DNA from 3 places in the Paeniglutamicibacter antarcticus genome. Region 1 is predicted to be linked to each of the others. Evidence: riboswitches for the same ligand, from Rfam matches in the RefSeq annotation. Region 1 holds a riboswitch; each other region holds the start of a gene.

Evidence for each region. A riboswitch is a leader RNA that binds a small molecule or an ion and turns the genes downstream of it on or off. The one in region 1 is predicted to bind S-adenosylmethionine.
Region 2: another riboswitch for S-adenosylmethionine. It lies ahead of ABEA12_RS05565 (OsmC family protein); the one in region 1 lies ahead of ABEA12_RS02885 (flavin reductase family protein).
Region 3: another riboswitch for S-adenosylmethionine. It lies ahead of ABEA12_RS00395 (hypothetical protein); the one in region 1 lies ahead of ABEA12_RS02885 (flavin reductase family protein).

What each region holds. Positions count from the first base shown of each region.
Region 1 covers NZ_BAABLK010000009.1:66,064-73,696, forward strand. The annotation lists gene ABEA12_RS02850 (WD40/YVTN/BNR-like repeat-containing protein) at 1-39, shown strand, start outside; gene ABEA12_RS02855 (ubiquitin family protein) at 36-323, shown strand; gene ABEA12_RS02860 (tellurite resistance/C4-dicarboxylate transporter family protein) at 382-1,491, shown strand; gene ABEA12_RS02865 (pirin family protein) at 1,519-2,526, shown strand; gene ABEA12_RS02870 (ribonuclease E inhibitor RraB) at 2,574-2,957, shown strand; gene dnaB (replicative DNA helicase) at 3,073-4,446, opposite strand; gene ABEA12_RS02880 (DUF1801 domain-containing protein) at 4,928-5,386, shown strand; gene ABEA12_RS02885 (flavin reductase family protein) at 5,487-5,996, opposite strand; SAM riboswitch class IV at 6,066-6,179, opposite strand; gene rplI (50S ribosomal protein L9) at 6,543-6,998, opposite strand; gene rpsR (30S ribosomal protein S18) at 7,014-7,253, opposite strand; gene ABEA12_RS02900 (single-stranded DNA-binding protein) at 7,316-7,633, opposite strand, start outside.
Region 2 covers NZ_BAABLK010000022.1:113,517-121,149, reverse strand. The annotation lists gene ABEA12_RS05575 (glycosyltransferase family 2 protein) at 1-614, shown strand, start outside; gene ABEA12_RS05570 (MarR family winged helix-turn-helix transcriptional regulator) at 696-1,199, shown strand; SAM riboswitch class IV at 1,395-1,513, shown strand; gene ABEA12_RS05565 (OsmC family protein) at 1,554-2,099, shown strand; gene ABEA12_RS18625 (APC family permease) at 2,872-3,327, shown strand; partial or broken gene ABEA12_RS18620 (amino acid permease) at 3,327-3,755, shown strand; gene ABEA12_RS05555 (MFS transporter) at 3,921-5,159, opposite strand; gene ABEA12_RS05550 (TetR/AcrR family transcriptional regulator) at 5,237-5,857, opposite strand; gene ABEA12_RS05545 (NADP-dependent oxidoreductase) at 6,064-7,074, shown strand; gene ABEA12_RS05540 (ROK family protein) at 7,358-7,633, shown strand, end outside.
Region 3 covers NZ_BAABLK010000002.1:77,524-85,156, forward strand. The annotation lists gene ABEA12_RS00365 (ABC transporter substrate-binding protein) at 1-291, shown strand, start outside; gene ABEA12_RS00370 (amino acid ABC transporter permease) at 288-1,250, shown strand; gene ABEA12_RS00375 (amino acid ABC transporter ATP-binding protein) at 1,247-2,014, shown strand; gene ABEA12_RS00380 (aminotransferase class I/II-fold pyridoxal phosphate-dependent enzyme) at 2,070-3,212, shown strand; gene ABEA12_RS00385 (PDR/VanB family oxidoreductase) at 3,209-4,216, shown strand; partial or broken gene ABEA12_RS00390 (succinate--CoA ligase subunit alpha) at 4,417-4,581, shown strand; gene ABEA12_RS00395 (hypothetical protein) at 4,677-4,961, opposite strand; SAM riboswitch class IV at 4,985-5,115, opposite strand; gene ABEA12_RS00400 (zinc-dependent alcohol dehydrogenase family protein) at 5,282-6,337, shown strand; gene ABEA12_RS00405 (DEAD/DEAH box helicase) at 6,361-7,633, opposite strand, start outside.

The DNA of each region.
Region 1 (7,633 bases):
AGCGTCAGGGCTGGCACGCTGGCCGGAGTGCGGCAATGAGCACGATCGTCATCGAGGTGCCCTCGGTGCTGGCCGCTACGTTGGCCGGGCAACGCCGGCTTGAGGTCCCGCTGCCGCGGGAACCGACCATGCGTGGGCTGCTGGATGAACTCGATGTCCAATACCCACTGTTTGGGCGGCGGGTGCGTGATGAGCGCGGGGATGTCCGCCGATACGTGAACATCTTCATCGGACAGGACAATATCATCGACCTTGAGGGCTTGGAATCGACGGTGCATCAGGGTCATTGCGTGCTGATCATGCAGTCCGTGGCGGGGGGTTAGCGACCCATCACGGCCACCGGGGCTAATCTGGCCTGAAGACCTTCTTGAAGGAGACATCGTGCCATCAGTGAACCGCCAGCCCGTCGCCGCCGCCGTCCCCAGCGGGTCCCTGGTGCGGTTGGACGCGGTGGTCAAGGGTTTCCCGCCTGCCGCCTTTTCGTTCGTGATGGCCACCGGCATCCTCTCCACCGGGCTGTGGATGGTGGGCCACGGGGCATTGTCCGTGGTTCTGATGTGGATAGCCGCGGCGGCCGGGGTCCTGCTGTCGGTGGCTTTGGTGTGGCGCGCGATTTCCCACCCGGGAACGCTGATGGCCGATGCAAACAACCCTGCCAAGGCCTTCGGGTTCTTTACCATCGTGGCAGGCGCCAACGTGATGGGCCTGCGCTTGGAGATAGCCGGCATGTCCGCTGCGATGATGGTGCTGGCGAGCATCGCGGCAGTGGTGTGGGTGGCGCTGACCTACGGAATTCCGGCCTCCATGCTGCTGCGCGACCGCTCCACCCCGATCCTGCACGACGCCAACGGCAGCTGGTTCCTCTGGGTCGTGGGCACCCAGTCATTGGCCAACGCGTTCGCGGTGTTCGCCCGCAATACGCACAACGATCTCGCCGCGGTCGGGGCCACGGCCGCGTGGGGCATCGGATTGGTGCTCTACCTGTTGGTCAGCACGCTGGTGACCCTGCGCATGCTGACGCTGCCCAACCGGCCGGAAACCCTGAGCCCTACCTACTGGATCTTCATGGGAGCGACCGCGATCACCGTGCTGGCCGGGGCAAACGTGCTGTCGATGCCGGGAGACCTGGCGATCTCCATCAGCACCCACACCTTCGTCGCCGGGGCCAGCTTCGTGTTGTGGGCCCTGGGCATGTGGTGGATCCCGCTGTTGGTGCTCTTCGGCATCTGGCGCCATGTGATGTCCCACTATCCGATGGGCTACGAGACCGGGCTCTGGGCCATCGTCTTCCCGCTGGGCATGATGTCGGCTGCAAGCATCTCCTTCGGCCGGGGCGAATCCATCTCGGTCATGATCCGCATCGGGGAAGTCGGGGTCTGGATTGCGGCCGCAGCATGGATCGGCACCATTGCGCTGATGCTGGTGTGCTTCGCACGCTGGCTGCGTGCCGGATCCAGGTCACTGGCCGCGAGCACGCAAGGGGATGCCTAAAGCCGACCCCGGCACTACGCTGGGGCCATGAGCAACATGGATGTCCATCCGGACGAGATTCTTTGCGGGGCCGGGGCACGGCACCCGGGGATCGAGCTGCTGGTCCCACGCAATGTCCCGCTCGGCGGACCGCGCTCCATGAGCGTACGCCGCACGCTGCCGCAAAAGCAGCGCAGCCTCATCGGCGCCTGGTGCTTCCTAGACCATTACGGACCCGACCCCGTCGGTGATACCGGCGGGATGAGGGTCCCTCGCCACCCGCACACCGGGCTGCAGACCGTCTCGTGGTTGTTCACCGGAGAAATCGAGCACCGTGATTCAGCCGGCTTCCACGGAATCATCCGCCCCGGCGAGCTGAACCTGATGACCGCGGGCCGCGGCATCAGCCACTCCGAATATTCCACCCCCGAAACCATTATGCTGCACGGGGCCCAGCTGTGGGTTGCCCTGCCCGACTCCGCGCGCCACGTGACACCCGCCTTCGAGCACTATCGGCCCGAGCCCCTGTCCGGGGACGGATTCAGCCTCAGCGTCTTTCTCGGCGGGCTGGGCGTGCTCAACCCCGGCGGCACGGACCAGCATTCGGCCTCGCCGGTTTCGACGTATACCGAGCTGGTGGGTGCCGAGATCCTGCTTCAGCCCGGCGCCACCCTCCGGCTCGCGGTGAAGCAGCAACACGAACACGGGGTGTTGCTGGATACCGGCACGTTGAGGATCGGCATAGACGAACTGCGCGCCGGCCAATTGGCCTACCTGCCACCCGGGAGCCAGGAAGTCAGCCTTACCGCAGGCTCCCATCCGGTGCGCGCACTGCTGATTGGCGGTGAACCGCTCAATGAGCAGATCCTGATGTGGTGGAACTTCGTGGGCCGCACCCACGAGGAAATCGTTAGGTACCGAAGGCAGTGGCAAGCGGAGACAGGTGCGGAGCCTGCGGGCCCGGACACCAAGCGTTTCGGGGACTTCCCTGCAGACGGGCCGGCGCCGTTGCCCGCCCCGGTCTTGCCCACGGTAAGGCTCCGGCCACGCAACTGATGCTCACGCACGCATTGCACGAAGACAAGGGAAGGAGCCGGGCGAAGATGTCGTTGAACGAGGAACTAGCCACGCTGCGCAAGGAACTGGCCGAACGCGCGGCGCTGGGCGACCAGCTCGTTACCAAGCGCGAGATGGAACATTTCATGTCCTTCCGCTCGCTACGCGAAGTCACGGAGGCCGCCGGGCATCTTGAGCGTTCGGGCTGGCAAGTCGATCGGACCGAGGGCCAGGACGCCAACTCAAGATACCTGCTGCGGGCCTACCGTGAGCAAACCCTGGACGTGGAAAGCGCCGAGCAGGCCCTGCGCGGCGTGTACGCCATCACCGACAAGCACGGCGGCAGCTACGACGGGTTCGGCGCCCGCTTAATCACCGCCGAGGGGAGCGAACCTCAGGGCTTCTTCGGGCGGCTTTTCGGGACCCCCTGAGTAGCAGCCCCACTTGGGAGCAACACCATCGGCTGACCCGTATCCAGCGCCCCCGCCGTGGACCGCGGCCTGCCCGGCTCCGTGATCGGCGCCGGGGCAATGGCTACGGAGCGGTTTAGCCCATGCCGTCCTGGGCCATGTTGTTGAACCGCGAGTAGTGGCCCTGGAAGGCCACAACGATGGTCTTGGTCGGGCCGTTACGGTGCTTGGCCACGATCACGTCTGCTTCGCCGGCACGCGCCGATTCCTTGTCGTAGATGTCTTCACGGTGCAACAGGATCACCATGTCGGCATCCTGCTCGATGGATCCCGATTCGCGAAGGTCCGAGATCATCGGCTTCTTGTCCGTGCGTTGCTCGGAACCACGGTTGAGCTGGGACAGGGCAATGACCGGCACGTCGAGTTCCTTGGCCAACAGCTTCAAGGCACGCGAGAACTCGGAGACTTCCTGCTGGCGGGATTCGACCTTCTTGCCAGAGCTCATCAGCTGCAGGTAATCCAGGACCACCAGTTTCAGGTCGTGCTTCTGCTTGAGCCGGCGGCACTTGGCGCGTATTTCCATCAGCGACATGTTCGGGGAGTCGTCGATGAACAGCGGAGCGTCGTTGAGCCGGCCCATGGTCGTGGCGATCTTGGACCACTGCTCATCCTGGATGGTGCCCTTGCGCAAATCCTGCAAGGCGATGCTTGCCTCGGCCGAAAGCAGGCGCATGGCGATCTCGTTGCGACCCATCTCCAGGGAGAAGAAAACGGCCGTCATATTGTTCTTAATGGATGCTGACCTAGCAAAATCCAGTGCGAACGTTGATTTTCCAACAGCTGGCCTGGCAGCGATGACGATCATCTGGCCGCCGTGGAGACCTTGGGTCAGTTCGTCGAGTTCGAAGATTCCGGTGGGAACACCGGTGACGCCCTCGCCACGGTGCCCGGCCGACTCGATTTCATCGACGGTGCCTTCGATGATGTCACGCAGCGGGACGTAGTCCTCGGCGGTACGGCGCTCGGACACCTTGTAGATCTCGGCCTGGGCCTCGTTGACGATCGCGTCGACTTCCCCGTCATGCGAGTACCCGAGCTGCACGATTTTGGTGCCTGCTTCGACCAGGCGGCGCAGCACGGCACGTTCGCGCACGATCTCTGCATAGAAGCCGGCATTCGCTGCGGTGGGCACCGACTGAATGAGCGTGTGGAGGTAGGCGGGGCCGCCAATCCGGGTGATCTCGCCGCGCTTGGTAAGCAGGTCGGAGACCGTAACGGCATCAGCAGGCTCACCGCGGCCGTAAAGGTCGATGATGGCCTCGTAGATGGCCTCGTGCGCCGGGCGATAAAAGTCGAGACCGCGCAGAACCTCGACACAGTCCGCAATCGCGTCCTTGGAGAGCATCATGCCGCCCAGCACGCTTTGCTCGGCTACAAGGTCTTGCGGTGGAGTACGTCCATAGTCCGACTCACGTGAGTCCGAGCTGGTTTCGACATTGGCTAGCGACACGGGCTTTTCCCTTCGAGCTTCGCGGGTTCCCAAGTTTTCCGCTTCATTACCTATTCAGTGTCTCAGGGAGCAATGACAATTCGTTAGGTCCAAACTCACTTGTGCGCAAGGGCACCGCGAACCTGTGGAAATAGGTGGGGAACACTGTCACCATAGACCGGTTTTCCCCTAAACCCAACACGGTTATCCACAGCCCATGTGGATAACCTGTGAACCTTACGGCGTGTTGTGTGCACAGTCTGGGGAAAACGTTGTGGATTTCACTTAGATTCTTGTATCAAAAGATGACTGACTAGGCTTTACGTAATCTGCACCTTGTGGATACAAAGTAAATTTCGGCATACTCCACGGGCGTAAATGCTAGTTATACACACAAGAAGCCCATGATTCCGGGGTTAACCCGCGCCTAACGCAATAGTTACCCACAAGCTATCCACAGACACGCCGAGGTTTACGAGAAAGCTGGGGATAAGGAACCTTGATGCACATCACTGCCACTGGCATACTGGCCAGCATGAACCCCACCAGGACCGTGCCGACGCACCTTGATCCACGGGAGTTCATCGCGACGGTGCCAAACCAGCGGCGGAGCGCCGATGTGGAGGTCCTGTTGGAGCTGATGGAGGAAGCCAGCTCTCAGCCAGCAACCATGTGGGGGCCGAGCATCATTGGCTTCGGTAGTTATCACTACATGTACGACTCTGGCCGCAAAGGTGATGCATGCCCCATTGGGTTCTCACCAAGATCATCAAACCTGGCCCTCTACGGGCTCACGATCGGCCCGAACGCCGAGCAGCTTCTGCAGACGCTGGGCAAGCACAAACGCGGAGCTTCCTGCCTCTATGTCAACAAGCTCGAGGACATTGACCTGGAGGTCCTGGCCCAGCTCGCCCGTGAAGGATACCGGCACATGATGGATACGGTCCACGACCCGTCATAGTGGCGCTCGTCAACGTCGATCTCGCGCCAAAGCCCACTCCCCGAGGCCCCCGTTCTCCATCCCGGGCTTCGGAGAAGCAAGCCTTGGTGTAGGAATGCCCTTAGGAGACCAGTTGCTCGGCTTCCAGTCGACGGAACGCCGACCCGTGGAACACCAGCGGAGGATTGACTGTCTCGTGCCCCTGGTGGCCGTGTACGCGCAAGAGGACGATGTGGTGGTCGCCCGCCGGGATTTCCTGCTCGATCGAGCAATCCAGCCACAGCGTGGCCTCGTGCAGGAAGAGGGCGCCCTCGTCGGTTGAATTCAAGCGGAGCCCGGCAAAGCGGTCCCCCGATTTGGAGGCTATCTGGCGGCATACCCCTTCGTTCTTTTCGCTCAGGACAGAGACGCCAATTCTTCCTCCGCTGCGAACCAACGGCCAGGTCCGCGAAGTATTCTGGACGGCGAACATGACCAGGGGCGGATCCATCGAGACCCCGACGGTGAAGGAGGAAGCCACGATCCCTTGCGGCTGTCCCTCCACAATGGTGCAAAGTGCTGCAATTCCTGAGGGGTGCTGGGCAAAGACGTTGCGCAGGGTATCGGGTGTGAGGTCAGAGGTGAGGGCCATGGTTCTCAGTCCTTCGGCTTCGGCCCACCGTCGCTAAGGTGCGTGAAATCACGCGCAGCCAAGCGAGGTGTGCGGTACTTGCCCCCGGGGTCCCCGAAGGCCGAATCTTCACCTGGAGCACCCCACCACCGTGAGAGGGTTGCCGGCCAACAAGCCAGGGCCTATAAGTTGACACTCTTGATTCATCACCAACGTTAGGAGAATTGTTGCGCTCGCGTCAAAGTTTGTTTCGACACACTTGGACATGAAGCGTAAAAATCAAAGATCCATCGCTCACATGGGGTCTTCTGCGCCCCCGGGCCTCGCCCCGCGCCGGCATGGCCACTGGTGGTGTGATTGCTGGCCGCTCGTCCGGCTCCATGGACCCGTTCTGCCTCCCGGTGCCTGTACCGCCCGGGCGCGGCCTCCCAAGGGGCCAGCAGGCCCAACGCCGGCCCCCTGCGCTCCCCCGGCCGCGGAACCCTGCGCCTTAAAGCAGTGTGGGCTCCGCCATTGGCGGGGCCCACACTGCTTCGTCGTCAACCACAAGGGTCGACGTGCAAGAAACTACTTCTTGCCAGCAACTACCTGCAGCGAAACCTTGGCCGATACATCGGCGTGCAGACGCACGGTCGCCGAGTAGTTACCCGTTGACTTGATGTGATCGTTGATTTCGATGTTGCGCTTGTCGAGCGAGCCCAGGCCAGCGGCTTCAACAGCCTTGGCGATGTCCTCGGTCTTCACGGTGCCAAAGAGGCGACCGGTTGCGCCGGCCTTGACGGTCAGCTTGACCGGCTTGGCCGAGATCGATGCGGCAAGTGCCTTTGCATCGTCCAGGGACGCCACGGCGCGAGCAGCACGGGCGGTCTTGATCGACTCGACCTGCTTCTCACCGCCCTTGGTCCAGACAATGCCGAAGGCGCGCGGGAGAAGGTAGTTACGTGCGTAACCGTCCTTCACCTCGACGATGTCGCCTGCGGCACCGAGGCCGGTAACTTCGTGGGTCAGAATGAGCTTTGCCATGTTGGTATACCTTCCTTAGCCGCGGCCGGCGCCGGAGTATGGCAGCAAGGCCACTTCACGCGCGTTCTTGATGGCCTGGGCGATTTTGCGCTGTTCCTGAACGGAAACACCGGTAACGCGACGGGCACGGATCTTTCCGCGATCGGAAATGAACTTGCGCAGCAGTGCTACGTCCTTGTAGTCGATGACAGTAATGTCAGCGGCCTTCAAGGGGTTGGACTTAGGTTTGGGCTTACGGAGTTCAGCCTTAGCCATCGTGGAGCTCCTTCATCTTGTGGAGCCCGCAGAATTTTCTGCGGGATGGTGAATAAATGTTTTTAGAAGGGTGGTTCGTCGGAACCCGGGTTGCCCCATCCGCCGTTGTTTCCTCCGGCAGGAGCACCCCATGGGTCGCTTGCCGGTGCATTCCAGCCGCCACCGGGGTTTCCGCCGGCGTTGCCGCCACCGAATCCACCGCCGCCGCCTTGGTTGCCGCCGGCATTGGCCCCAGCGTTCTGCTGTTGACCACCAAAGCCACCACCGCCACCACCGGAGCGCTGGGCACGGGTGACCTTTGCGGAGGCGTAACGCAGCGACGGGCCGATTTCATCGACCTCAAGCTCGGTGACGTTACGCTTTTCGCCTTCCTTGGTTTC
Region 2 (7,633 bases), on a different contig from region 1:
ATTCCAGCGCGGAGTTGGCCAGGGCCGCCGGAGCCCGAGTCATTTACGAGCCGGTACCCGGGATCCCGGCGGCGGCGGCCGCTGGATACGATGCCGCGGGCTCCGAGATCATCGTGCGTTGCGATGCTGACACACGTCCCGCTCCCGACTGGCTCCAATACATCGAGGAGCATTTCATCTCCTCCGGACGGGTGGATGCGTTGACCGGCCCGGGCAGGTTCTACGACCAACCGCGCGGCCTGGGCTACGTGGCGTCGGTCTTCTACGCCGGAGCGTATTTCTTGGCACTGGGCGGCGCAGTGGCCCGCATTCCCCTGTGGGGGTCGAACATGGCGTTTCGCCGCGAGCTATGGCCCAACGTGCGCGCACAACTGGACCTTGGCGTCGATGGCATCCACGACGATCTGGACTTCAGCTGCAAGCTCGAAGACGGAACAGCGGTCCTTTTTGACAGGCGGTTGCGCGTGGGGGCCGCCGGACGGGTTTTCTCCGGTCGTGGGACGTTGCGCGGGTCCATCCGCATGGCCCTGCGAACACTGGTCCACAACGGTTCCGGACCGGGGGTTTGGAACCGCTGGCGACGTCGATTGGTTCCACCGCGCCAGCAGCGCTAACCGGGCTGATTTGTGTAACATGATCTCCCTGCTTGATGCCGCGGAGCGAAAATCCGTTCCATCGAGACTAAAATGGTGGCCATGACCTCCCCATACTCCGACCCCATGCCGGCGCCGGAAATAACTTCCGTCGGATCACAACTTGAATCTCTGGTCTTGGAAGTGGAACACGAGTTCTCCCGGATAGCAGTCACGGCCCGACGGGGAATCCGCAAGAAAGCCACCTCCATCCACCCGGACCTTCAGCCACTGGGATACAACGTGCTTTCGATTTTGGTCCGCGAACACGCCCAGCAGCAAATAACCTTGGCAGAGGAACTGCAAGTGGACAAGGCCACCATGAGCCGGACGATCAAGTGGCTCGAGGCCCATGACCTGGTCACCCGGGTCCCGGACCCGCAGGACGGCCGGGCAATGCTGGTCAGCGTCACCAATCTGGCCAGGACCGGATTCCTCGATTCGAGTGCCGCCTCCCGCCAACGCTTGCGCAACCGCCTGGCATCCTGGGACGCCGGTGAAATCAGGCATTTCGCCGACCTGCTCTCGAAGCTGAACGACAGCGATTCCCAGCACCGCTCCGGCTGAGGGCAGCGGACCCTACCGCACGGCGTCTTGCGGTTTCTTCGCCACGAGATCGGAGATCCACCCGGAAAATCGTCAATACAGGGCCAAACGCCACCGTCATCCGGCCAACATTCGATATGATCCCGAGCTGTCATGACGAACCATTAAGGGCCCCTTTTGCTCCCGTGCCACGGATTCGGGAAGACTCAATAGCAGAATCACGAGCTCCAACCATTCACGGCCCTGGCCGGTTGGACCGCAACCCCCTTCGTCATAGCGGGGTGCGCCAGGTGAGGATTCGACGCCGCCTGCCTGGTTCGGCGTAAGTATGGCGTTGTGCTTGGTGCGCGCCAGCCACGAAAGGATCAACTTCCCATGTCAGAAATCCTGCTTGAAAACACCCTTGAAACGGTTCGCTCCCAAAAGCTCATTGCCGCCGGCACCGCCTGGGGCGATCGCATTGCCGCCAACACCGCAAGCGCGTCGCTGACCTTCACCACAAGCGGCGTTTCCACCGGATCGGTATCCAGTCAGATCACCGCCGGGAAGCACAGCTTCACCGTTGACGAGCCGGCGGCATTGGCCGGAGACGACGTGGCAGCCAGCCCCGTCGAGTTCGCCCTCGGCGCGCTCATTTCCTGCCAGGTTGTTGTCTATCGCCTGTACGCCCAACAGCTGGGCCTGAAGATCGATTCCCTGGAAGTCAACGCGGATGCCGACCTGGACGTGCGCGGGCTCTTCGGCATCGAGGCAACCGTTCGTCCTGGTTTCGGCGATGTGCGCCTGAAAGTGAAGATCGACGGACCGGAAACCCGCGAACGCTACGAGGAACTCCAAGCAGCCGTGGACACGCACTGCCCTGTGCTCGATATCTTCACCAACCCCACGCCGGTGAGCGTCGAGTTGGTCACCTCGAACTAGCACCACCAGGAACACGGCCGCGGGCCGGTGCCGATCATGCCGATCGGCACCGGCCCGCGGCTTCTTGCGTTGTTCCACCGGGGTTCTTGGCAGTCGCCACAGAAACCCCCGCTGTTCGCCCAAGCAGGATTCCAGCGGATATATCCCCCGGAAACATCCAGGGCAATCCCCGATTCAAGTTTCGCGGCACTACCACGACACAATGGATCGGTTCTGTTTTCTGCTCAGCAGCGTCGTTTGTGCTTCACACCGGTCGCCGGACTGGGTGCGGACCCGAACCCGGGTACTCAAGCAGTTCCCCGGCTCAGCGGCTGCGGCAAGGCCCAGGTCCGGGTCCCGATAGACCATCAGCCAGGGAAGCCGCCAGTGCAGCAGAAAAGCAGTGCATCATCCCCGGCATTTTCGCCACGTGCTTCGAATTCCGTAGCGGGTGTGGCCTGATAACGGGCAGCGGCACTTCGACGAGGATTGACCCGGCCGCGCCATCCGCGGGGTAAGAAGCGGATCCGTCCGCAGGCGGAAACGACGTCCACCAGGCCCAGGACGCGCTCAAGCGCGGGCTCGGCAGCCGACACCTGCAGATGACCACCATCGGCACCGGGCTGTTCGTCGCCTCCGGCGGCGCATTGGCCATCTACGTGATGGTTGGCCTGATGGTGTTCTTGCTGATGTAGTCCTTGGGCGAGATAGCCGCCAAGATTCCCGTCGCCGCGAAGCTGGTCGCAGCCGGGATCCTCATGGACTTCTGGTTCCCGGCTGGGTCTGGGCGGGAGTGTTTCTTGTCGTACTGACCGGGCTCAACGCGCTCTCGGCCAAGGCCGTTGGCGAATCCTGGTTCTGGCTTTCGCTGTTCAAGGTTCCCGCGGTGGTGTTGTTCCTGATCGCCGGGGTGCTGATGATCCTCGGGATCTTGGTCGAGCACCTGCCCGGGTTCAGCAACCGGCAAAACCGTGAGGATCTCTTACACGGCGGGTTCTCCTTCCACGGCACCGAACTAGTCTGCGTTACCGCCGGCGAGGCAAAGAATCCCAAGCGCGAGATACCGCGGGCAATCCGCACGTTTTTCTGGCGCAGCATGATTTTCTGCATCGGTTCCATCGTCGTCATCGGTTGCCTGGTTCCCTTCACCGATCGCAGTTCTCTTGGCTTCGGGCCTCGGCCGACGTCGCCGCTTGCCCGTTCACACTGGTTTTTGAGCGTGCAGGCATCGCATTCGCCGCGGCATTGATGAACGCCGTCATCCTCACCGCGATCCAGTCGGCGGGAAAGTCCTGGCTATATGCCTACACCCGGATGCTTTACGCCATGGGCCACGTCGGCAAGGCACCCAAGGTTTTGACCGCACCAGCGCACGCGGCGTCCCCACCTTCGCACTGCTGGCCACCTCCGTTGTGGGGCTCTTTGGATTCCTGTCGGCCATCGTCGGGCAGGGCGCCGCATACACCTGGCTGTTGAATGTCTTCGGGGCTCAGCGGTTTTATCCTCTGGGCGGGAACAGCCATCTCGCACTACAGGTTCAGGCGCGGTTTCTTGGCCCAGGGCAACAAGACAAGCGACCTGCCCTACCGGGCGACGCTCTTGCCCATCGGGCCATTGCGCGGCTTCGCCGTGCTGATCCTGGTGATCTCCGGACAAAACTTCGCGGCGGTCGTGGCCGGAGGGTCCTTGGCGGTGCTCTCCCCCTACAGCGGCATCCCGATCTTCCTGGGCTGTGGCTCATCCACCGGCACGTCATCAAGTCCAGGGTCTTGCCGTTGCTTGAGATGGACTTCGAGGCGCCTCCGCCAACCAATAGGCCCGCCGGGACCGAGAACTTCGGGACTACTGCACGCGCTCCGGAATAGTCTTGCGGTAGGAAGCGGCAACAACGCCCAAAACCAGTTGCACTCCCGCGATACAGATCAGCAGGATCAACGGGAGCGTCCAGGACCCTGTGGCCGCAAAGAGCAACCCCATGCCGAAGGGACCGCTGGTCGCCAACAAATAGCCGACGGACTGGGCCAGGGTGCTCATCGCCGTGGCTTCTTCCGCCGTGTCGCCGCTGTGGGAAATCACCAGCAGCACCAGCGGGAAGACAGCGAATCCGACGCCCATGGACACCGCGCACAGCCAAGCCAGCGACAGCGGCAACACCAGCAGGCCCGCGATCCCCAACGCCACCCCAACCGAACACATGATGATGGCCCCGCGCAGCATGTTGTGCTTGTTCACCAGCCACAGCGCGAAGATCGTTGCCGGAATCGAGGTCAGCTGCAACACGCCCAGGATGACCCCGGCCTGCGCCGGGGACATTGAGCGGAAAATCAAGACGCTGGGAAGCCAGCTCATCAGCGAGTACGCCATCAACGCCTGGACGCTGAACAGCCCGGTGATCACCAGTCCGCGCTTGGTGCGCAGCAGCGAGAGCGGACTGGTTCCGGCAGGCTTGGGCGCGGTGCCCTTCTCGACGCGGGTCATGAACACAAAGGGGATGAAGGCCAGGACCGCAGCAAAGGCCAAGAGACTCCAGGTGGCCAACCCGATGGTCGGGGACCCCGACGCCAGTGCCAGCGGCACGCTCAACGCCGAAGCCGCCGTGGCACCGATGGACATGGTGATCGTGTAGACCCCGGTCATCATGGAAGTCTTGTGCGCGAAATGCTGGCGGATGAAGGAGGGCATTGCCACGTTGCACAGCGCAATCCCGCACATCGCAACCACTGTTCCGGCCAGCAATGCCCAGGTGGTGGGCAAGGCGCGGAAGCCAAGTCCTGCAGTGAGCACGCACAAGGCCAGCAGCAGCGTCCCGGTGAGTCCCAGCCGACGGGCCAGCCATGCCGTCGCTGCACCGGCAGCGGCAAAAACCAATGTCGGGATCGATGGAAGTAGCGCGGCAACGAACGGACCGTAGCCCAGGTAGAGCTGCAGGTCATGGAAGAGCGCCGAGGCGCTGGTGATCCCGGCACGCAGGTTGAATCCCACAAGAACCACGGCGGTGAGCGAAATCAGCATGAATCCGCGTGAAACGGGACGTGCGCTTGCGGGGGTCACCGCGGGGTTGGGTTCTGGTGCGTTGGGCATCCTTATAGGTTACGACTCCCGGTGGCCGGGAGCCGGCAAGTTCGTCACATGGAGGGATTTTTCACAGCGGTCCGGCTTCACAACGGGCGTTTGGCCCGCTGCGGCTGGATCGATCCGTCCCAGTCACGAACCTGTGCGCGAGCCGCTCCAAGGGTCGCCACGGCTTCCTCGAGGTTGATGCGTGCCAGCAGCAGCGCCGACATGATCAGCCCTGCAACGATCCTTGACCGGGCAGCGACCCTGGAATCCGTTTGGCCGGGGTCCGTGGTTTTCAGCGCAAGTCCCACGCAGTGGCGTAGTTCAAGCTGGTATCCGCTGATCAGTAGCTGAAGCGTTGCATCGGTACCTGCGATCCCGGCCGCGGTGTTCAGCAGCAGGCAACCCCGGCCGCCCGCCGTCTCTGCGGCATCCTTCAAGGATTCAGCCAACGAGGCCAGGTACCCGTCAATGCCGCCACCTAGGGCTTCCTGGTGCGTGAGCAGTTCGAGCCTTGGACGCAGGACCGTGTCCATGTAGTCGTTGATGACGGCGTCGAAGAGGCCTCGCTTGGATTCGAAACCGTGGTAGATGCTCGATCGGCCCAGTCCGGTGGCAACCTCGAGGTCTGAAATCGTGGTTGATTCGAATCCCTTGTCCCAAAAGACCGCACGGGCATCGCAAAGCGCCTTGGCCGTATCGAATTCCTGCGTCCTGGCCATGAAGCGGGCACTCCTTGATTTGTGTAATGGTCGTTCCAGTATATATTGGAACGACCATTACACAATTGCGGGACAGCCACGGCGGATGCCTCCCGGAGACGACCTACACCTTCGCAACCGATGCGGCCGTTGTGCGTTGCGCTTCCAATCCGGCTGCACCGCGGCGTTGTGATTCACAGACCTCCAATGCAAGGGACACGTTTTCCATGACAATCCAGTCCAGCACCCAGATCCACTTGGCCCATCGTCCTACCGGATGGCCAGCCCCCGAGGACTTCGGCACAACCACGGTTGAGCTTCCGGACCTGGCTGAAGGCGAGGTCCGGGTGGCCAACGAGTTCATCTCCGTTGATCCATACATGCGTGGACGCATGAACGACGCCAAGTCCTACGCCACGCCCTACGCGCTCGATGAGGTCATGACCGGCGGCGCGGTGGGCCGTGTTCTCGAGTCCCGCGCCGAGGGCCTCCCTGTTGGCGCCCCCGTGCTGCACCAACAGGGCTGGCGGGATATTGCCCAGGGCCCGGCCACCGGCTTCCGCTTGGTCCAGGTTGTTCCGGGCCTGCCGCTGTCGGCATACCTGGGCACGCTGGGCCTGACCGGCTTGACCGCCTACGTCGGCCTGCTGCGCATCGCCGGGCTCAAGGAAGGGGACACGGTCTTCGTTTCCGGTGCGGCCGGTGCCGTCGGAAGCGCCGTGGGCCAGATCGCCCGCCTCAAAGGCGCATCGAAGGTCATAGGATCGGCCGGGAGCGATGAAAAGGTCAAGCTCCTGACCGAGAAATACGGCTTTGATGCGGCATTCAACTACAAGGACGCCCCGGTTCGCGAGCAGTTGGCCAAGGTCGCACCGCAGGGCATCGACGTGTACTTCGACAATGTGGGCGGTGACCACTTGGAAGCTGCGCTGGATGCCTTCAACCAAGGCGGACGCGCGGCATTGTGCGGTGCGATTTCCACCTACAACGCTACCGAGCCAGTACCGGGCCCGGACAACATGGGCAACATGGTCACCCGCAGCCTGAAGCTCCAGGGGTTCATCGTAGGCGACCACGCCGAGCACATGACCGACTTCATGACCGAGATGACAGGGTGGATCGGTGAGAGGAAGATCGCGATGGATGAAACCGTGATCGACGGCCTGGACCATGCGGTGGAGGCTTTCCTGGAATTGATGCGCGGAGCAAACACCGGCAAAATGGTGGTCAAGCTCTAAGGAGCCAACCTCGGTCGGCGCGGCTGCACCAAGTACCCTGTGCCTGTTGGAGACGACGCCTTGTCTCGTCCCCAACGGGCCCCGGCCGCCTAGACTGGATATTCATCGGCCGACGAAACCAAGGATGGGTATGTTGAATCCACCTCGACCGCTTGGGTCAAGCGGTGGTTCAATTGCACATCTTCGCGAGCACAATCTCTCCCGGATACTGCTCGCCCTTGCCTCCGGAACGCCCCTGTCCCGCTCTCAGATCGCCGCACGCACTGGACTTGGCATCACTGCCATGACAAAACTAATTGCCGAACTCCGCGAACGCGAGCTAGCCATCGAGGTCCCGGACACCAGCCCGGGAGCCATCGGAAGACCGTCCCACCACATCGCACTGGCCGACAACCGCTGGAGCACCGCCTCGCTCAACCTCGATAACGGCGCCATCCATGTAGCAACCGGCGGCATCGCCGGGGAATACGACACCTCGTACTCCATTCGAACACCCGAGTCACTGGAAATCGACGAATACATGAACTATGTCGCCGAGGCGCTGAACCACATTGCTTCG
Region 3 (7,633 bases), on a different contig from region 1:
AACCAGGCCGTGCTGGCACTGCAGTCCGACCGCGTTGACGCGTTTCTGGTGGATTCGACATCAGGTTCGGTGATTGCCGCTGAATCCAAGGGGGCGCTGGCCATGGGTGAGCGTTACCAGGACCTAGCCTTCGGCATAGTCTTCCCCAAGGATCAAGAGCAGCTGATGGGCACCATCCAGAAAGGGCTGGAGGCCATCAAGTCCGACGGATCCTATGACAAGATCCTGACCAAGTACGACATGGCAGACCACTCGATGGAGAGCTTCCCGGTTAACGGAGTCAAGGAATGAGCGCGACGGCCGTTCGCAGGAATGAAGAACCCGAGTTGAGGGTTGTTCCGGCCCGCTACGTTGGCCGCTGGGTGGCGGCATTCCTCGTGGTGGGCATCCTGGGGATGCTTGTCTTCTCGATGTTCACCAATGAGCGCTTCCACTGGGACGTGGTGGGAGAGTTCCTCTTTGCCCCACCGGTGCTGTCGGGACTAGGCAAGACCCTGATGCTCACGGCGGTCTCGATGGTCATAGGTATCCTGCTGGGGATCGTGGTGGCCGTCTGCCGGCTCTCAAGCAACCCGATCCTGTCCACCGCCGCCTGGGGATACTCATGGTTCTTCCGCGGTACCCCGCTGATGGTTCAGCTGTTGTTCTGGTTTTTCTTGGCAGCTTTGGTGCCCACCATCGGGTTGGGTGTGCCGTTCGGGCCGAAATTGCTGGAAATCGACACGAACTCTGTCATCTCCCCGTTCACTGCGGCCCTACTGGGCCTGAGCCTGAACGAGGGGGCCTACATGGGGGAGATCGTGCGCTCGGGAATCCGGGCGATCTCAACGGGACAGACTGAAGCCGCCAAGGCGATCGGCATGTCGCGGATGCAGACCATGCGCCGGGTCGTTTTGCCCCAGGCCATGCGCGTGATTATCCCGCCAACCGGCAACGAAACCATCGGCATGCTCAAATACACCTCATTGGTGATCGTAATCGGATACTCCGAGCTGCTCACCAGTGTTTCGATCATTTACTCGCGCAACTTCCAGACCATTCCGTTGTTGCTCGTCGCAGCTATCTGGTACCTGGCGGTTACAGCGCTGCTGTCGATCGGGCAGTACTTCGTCGAGCGCCACTTCGAGCGCGGCTTTACCCCTATCAAGGGCAAGAAGCCGCCCAAGCCGGGCACCTCCGCCCCGGCAGGGACCGTTGCCGCGTCCGCCGCGGCCCAGAACATAGAACCGGAATTGGAGCCCATCAAATGATCGAACCCATGCTGCGGGCACGCAACGTTCACAAGTCTTTCGGGCACATAGAGGTCCTCAAGGGCATCACCTTGGAGGTGCAGACCGGGCAGGTAGCCTGCCTGCTGGGGCCCTCGGGCTCAGGCAAATCGACCTTCCTTCGCTGCATCAACCACCTGGAAAAGATCAATGACGGCGAACTGTGGGTAAAGAGCGAACGGATCGGCTACCGCCGCTCCGGAAACAGCCTTCACGAGCTCAAGGAAAATGAGACCGCAAGGCAGCGGGCGGCAGTGGGCATGGTGTTCCAGCAGTTCAACTTGTTCCCGCACCGCACCGCGTTGGAAAATGTGGTCGAGGGTCCGATCATCGTGCAGAAGGTCCCCAAGTCCAAGGCGATGCGCGAGGGCATGGAGTTACTGGACCGGGTTGGATTGGCCGACAAGTACAAGCACTACCCTGCCCAACTCTCCGGTGGCCAGCAGCAACGCGTGGCGATCGCCCGGGCCCTGGCCCTGAAACCGCAACTGATGCTCTTCGACGAGCCGACCAGCGCCTTGGATCCTGAACTGGTCGGAGAGGTGCTTGATGTAATGACCTCGCTGGCGGCTTCGGGCATGACGATGGTGGTGGTAACCCATGAAATGGGGTTCGCCAAGGAAGTCGGGGATGTCGTGCATTTCATGGCCGACGGGCAACTGGTCGAATCGGGCAGTCCGACGCAGGTGCTGGAAAATCCGCGTGAGGCACGTACGCAGGCCTTCCTTTCCAAGGTCTTGGCCTAGCCATGGACCTGGAGAGCCGCAACTTGTACCAGATGACCGGAGTAGATCAGTGAGTATGCACACGGGCATGGCAACCGGCCCGGTTCCCCTGCCGGTTGTGGGCACACTGCCGCAGTACTCGCGGGCCGCAGGGCTGGGGACAGTAAAGTGGGTCGGATCCTCTAACGAATCGTGCATCGCCCCGGCACCCTCGGCAGTCGCCGCGATGACCGAGGCCGCCGCCGGTACCAACCGTTATCCGGGAATCGCCGGGGAGAAACTGGTAATGGCCATATCCGACACACTTGGACTGAGCGCCGAACAGATCGCGGTTGGTGCCGGATCGCTGGCACTGCTGGGCCAGATCCTCAGCGCCTACGCGCCGCCGGGATCCAGCGTGATCTACGCCTGGCGCAGCTACGAAGCATACCCAATCCTGATCGCCTTGGCCGGAGCTAATTCGGTCCCGGTGGCGCTCGATGCTTGCCATCGCCACGATTTGGAAGCCATTGGGGCCGCCATCGGCGCCGATACAAGCGTGGTGTTGCTCTGTAACCCCAACAACCCGACTGGTACTGTGCTGGAAATGTGGGAGATCACGGAGTTCTTGGACAATGCCCCACGTGAGGTACTGGTGGTGCTGGACGAGGCTTACACGGAGTACAGCTTTTCGGGCAACGACTCCGCCGAGCTGTTGGACAAGTATCCGAACCTGCTGATTCTGAGGACCTTTTCAAAGGCGTACGGCCTGGCCGGAGCCCGAGCAGGCTACCTGCTCGCTCACACCGACATTGCGGCGAACATCAGGGCAGTGGCGCCTCCGTTCGGGCTCAGCTCGCTGGCCCAAGCCGGTGCCGTTGCGGCCTGGGCCGATATCGATTATCTAAAGGCCTCGGTCGCTGAGGTGGTGGCCGAGCGAGATTATCTGGCTTCCGAGCTGGTTGCGCGAGGGCTGGAGTTTCCGTCCAGCGGTGGAAACTTTGTGTGGATTCCCGCCGGATTTCGGTCGTTGGAACTTGAAGCCGCGTGCGTTGCGCATGGGGTCTCCGTGCGCGCTTTCCAAGGTGCTGGTGTGCGGGTAACGATCTCGGTGCGTGAGGCATCGGAGGCCGTCTTGGCTGCGTTGGATTCTCTTTCCACTTTGCCGTCAGGACAAGCAGCATCCCCCATCGCGGCGCCGTCCGCACCAAAAAACCACAGCACAGGAGGTGCGTCGTGACCACCGCAATCGACACCGGACTGGTCCCGGAACCACGAGAGGGCCCACCCATCGGAGGCGACGGCTTTTTCGAGGTGGAAATCGCCGAGATCCGCCGAGAATCCGATTGCGTGGTGTCTCTGCACCTGGAACATCCCTCAGCGACGCCGTTGCCGGCGTGGACCCCCGGCTCGCACATCGACGTGCTGCTGCCCAACGGACTGCTGCGCCAGTATTCGTTGTGCTCCGAACCGGGCACCGGGCGTTGGCGGTTGGGGGTGCTGCGAGAACCGAGCGGCCGCGGAGGGTCGGCATTCGTGCATGACGACCTGCAGCCAGGGGCCAGAATCAAGGTCCGCGAACCGAGGAACAACTTCGCACTCGGGCATGCCAACGAGTACCTATTCATCGCCGGGGGCATCGGGATCACTCCGATCCTGCCGATGCTCGCCCAGGCCGATGCGGCCGGGGTTCCCTGGAGGCTGGTCTACCTGGGCCGAAGCCTGGACTCGATGGCATTTACAGCGGAGCTGGCACGCTACGGGGACAAGGTGCATTTGCATGCCGATGACACCGCTGGCTTGTATCCGCTAAAGGATTTGTTGGGATCCACCGATGCCGACTTCCACACGTACGTATGCGGTCCCGGGCCGCTACTTGACTTCATCACGTCCCTGACTACAGGCTGGGACGACAGAACCCGGTTCCACTTTGAGCGGTTCGTGGCCGACCCCGCGGCCACGCTCCCGGCAGACGGGGACCACGAATTTACGGTTGAAACCACGACTGGTGTTGAGGTCCAGGTGCCGGTGGGCACCAGTATTTTGGATGCTTTGGCGCAAGCCGGGATCCCGGCCTTAAACTCCTGCCGGGAGGGGATCTGCGGGACCTGCGAGACGGAAGTCGTTTCGGGGGAGATTGACCACCGCGACTCGTTGCTCTCTGAGGAGGAACGCGACGCCGGGGACACTATGATGATCTGCGTCTCCCGGTGCAAGGGATTGCGTATGATCCTGGACATCTAGGCCGGTCAGAAGCCTATCTGTTTTCGAAAGCCCGTCGGGATTCACGAAGAGCTTTGGAGGTCGATTGCCAGGGTCTGAGGGCGGGGCATGTGGTCAGGTTCGCGATGCCAAGCGACGTGGCCCACCCACGGTACTCCCTAAAAGACTCTCGTTGCCTAGTCCAAGGCAACCAGAAATGGTCTCGGGTTCCGGGCCTGAGCACCGGCCCGGAGCCCGAGACCATAAGCCATGCTGGCGCCGTCGTCTCGGGCTCGGCCGGTACGGCACAGGCCAAGAAGGAAGCACTCGAGGCTGCCGGTGTGAAGGTCGGCAAGACCCCGTCGGAAACCGCGACGCTGCTGCGCGAAATCTACGCCGCACTCTAAGCGTGTGGATCGCCCTTTCGGTGGCGGCCTCCTTGCTACTCACCTAGCAAACGAGGCCGCCACCGGTCTTTTTAGTCCTGCCGCGCCTGATCTTCCTAGCTGCGCAGGCGGAAGAATGAGCTCCCGACCAGCTTGTGGGCCCCGGGAAGAAGGACCACCAGCAGCTCGGGGTTGAATTCGACCTCGAGAGGCCCGTGGCCGGCCATGGCCGTGAAGAGCTTGTGCGGCGCCAGCGCTTCTAAGACCCACTCGCGCGGCCCTGCGCCCACATGCAGCAGGCCGGTATCGTCGTGGACCTCGATCCATGCGGTGATCCAGTCGCCGGCAAAGCGCGGCAATGGATTGGTCTGCGGTGAAGAGGCCAATGTTGGGCTGTACATGATGGCGCACACGTCCTTGGGGTTCGTTGTCCTTGCCCTTCGCGCGGGATGCAACCGAGGGGCCGCTTCGTCATCCGAACCACCCACCGTGCAACTATGGGGTTGGTATCTGGCCGGTCGGAGCCTTGCCGTGCGGCAGCCAGAATTCGTGAAGCATTACCAACTGTACTTGGCCGCGGGCACGATTTGCGAGCAACAGGGTTTCCCGGGCAACAAACGGTCATCAACGCGAGGTTGATTGTGGTTATACGTTGCAGAACGAACACGAAACAGGCATAGGCTGGATCGTGGAAACACCAACCCGACCTTGCGGAGGAAGAATGCGCGCCACCTTGATCCACGGACCGCGGGACATCCGCGTCGAGGACTGCCCATACCCGCAGCTCCTTGCCGACACCGATGCGTTGGTGCGGGTCACCGCCGCCTGCGTCTGCGGTTCGGACCTATGGCCTTACCGCGGCGTCACCGAGACGACGGAGCCACGGCGCATCGGCCATGAATTCATCGGCGTCATCGAAGCCGTCGGTTCCAGGGTCACCAGCCTGGCGGTGGGGGACTTCGTGGTGGCACCCTGGGCCAACAGCTGCGGTTCCTGCCCTCCGTGCCGCAACGGAGTCCAGGTGGCCTGCGAGCACCGGGCCACTTGGGGCGGTACCGACGAGCACGGGCTGCCCGTTGACGGTGGTCAGGGAGAGGCGGTGCGCGTTCCCAACGCCGAGGGAACGCTGGTTCCGGTACCCGGGGTCAGTGATCCCGATGAAAAGCTGTCAAAGTCCTTGCTGGCGCTTTCCGACGTGATGGGCACCGGGCACCACGCGGCACTGGGAGCGCGTGTCGCACCGGGCCGCACGGTGGTGGTGGTCGGGGACGGAGCCGTGGGGCTCTGCGGGGTGCTGGCCGCCAAGCGACTGGGCGCCAGCCGCATCATCGCGATGGCCAGGTACGAAGACCGTGCCGCTCTGGCACGCGGGTTCGGGGCCACCGACGTGGTGGCCGAACGCGGCGCCGAAGCCGCGGAGAAGGTGCGCGGGCTGCTCGGTGGAGTCCTTGCCGATTCTGTGCTTGAATGCGTGGGAACCGCCGAGGCGATGGACCAGGCGCTGGCCTGCACCCGCCCCGGTGGCGCGCTGGGGTTTGTGGGGGTACCCCACGGCCAAGATGGACTGCCGATGGGTGTGCTGTTCTCGAAGAACATCTCGGTGGCGGGCGGGGCGGCCAGTACCCGCGCCTACCTGCCCGAGCTGCTCGAAGACGTGCTGGCCGGATCGATCAACCCCGGCCTGGTCTTCGACTCCGTCATGGGCCTTGAGCAGGCACCCGAGGCGTATGCGGCCATGGACGAACGCCGCTCCATCAAGGTCATGCTTGTGCCATAGGCGCCGGGGGAGCAGCTGTGCCTCTAGCGCAGCAGCTCCCTGATGTCGTCGGCGTTGAGCACCTTGCCGAATCCGGCACCCTCGTCCATGACCGAGGAGATGAGCTGGCGCTTGGAATCCTGCAGCGCCACCACCTTCTCCTCGATGGTGTCCTTGGCGACCATCCGGTAGACCATGACGTTGCGGGTCTGGCCGATGCGGTGCGCCCGGTCCACTGCCTGGGACTCGGCTGCCGGGTTCCACCAGGGATCGAGCAGGAAGCAATAGTCGGCTTCGGTGAGGTTCAGCCCGAAGCCGCCGGCCTTCAGGGAGATCAGGAACACCGGTGCGGCGCCGGACTTGAAGGAATCGATAACCTCCGCGCGTTTGCGCGTAGAGCCGTCCAGGTAGGCGTACGGGGTTCCCGCGGCGTCCAACCGGTCTGCTGCCTTCTTCAGGAAAGACGTGAACTGGGAGAATATCAGCGCGCGGTGGCCCTCGGCCAGGACATCCTCGAGTTGCTCGAAGAGCACGTCCAGCTTGGCGCTGGGGACATCGGCGTAGTCGGGATCCACCAGGGACGCATCCAGTGCCAGCATGCGCAAAAGGGTCAGTGATTGGAAAATCGTGAACCGGTTCTTGTCCATGTCGGTGACCAGGCGCAGCACCTTCTGGCGTTCGCGCTGCAGGTGCGTGTCGTAGACCCGGCGGTGTGCCTCGCCCAGTTCCACGTGCAGGACCTGTTCCTGCTTCGGGGGCAGGTCGGTGACCACGGCGGCCTTGGTGCGGCGCAGCATGAAGGGTCGGACCCTCCGGCGCAGGCGGGCCAAAGGCTCGGGCAGTCCCTGGCGTTCAATGGGGCGTTGGTAGTTCTCCGCGAAGCGCAACGCCGAGGGGAAAAGCCCGGGTGCGACGATGGCGAAGATCGACCAAAGCTCCATGAGATTGTTTTCCATGGGTGTGCCGGTGATCGCCAACTTGAAGCGTGCCGGCATGTCCCGGGCCACGTGGTGGGCCTTGGTCGCCTTATTCTTCACAAACTGTGCTTCGTCAAGGATCAGCCCGGCCCAGGTGATGTCGGCATAGGCGTTGTCATCCAGGCGCAGCAAGGTGTAGGAAGTGACGACGATGTCGTTCTCGCCGGCTATGGTCGCCAGCGAGGCCGCGGCCCGCGACTCGGTGTCGGTGATCGTGGCTACACGCAACGACGGGGCGAAGCGTGCCGCCTCGTCCTTCCAGTTCGAGACAACCGAGGTCGGTGCGATCACCAGGAACGGTGCACGCTGCGCGGCCGTCCCCGAGACGTCCTCGTGGGCC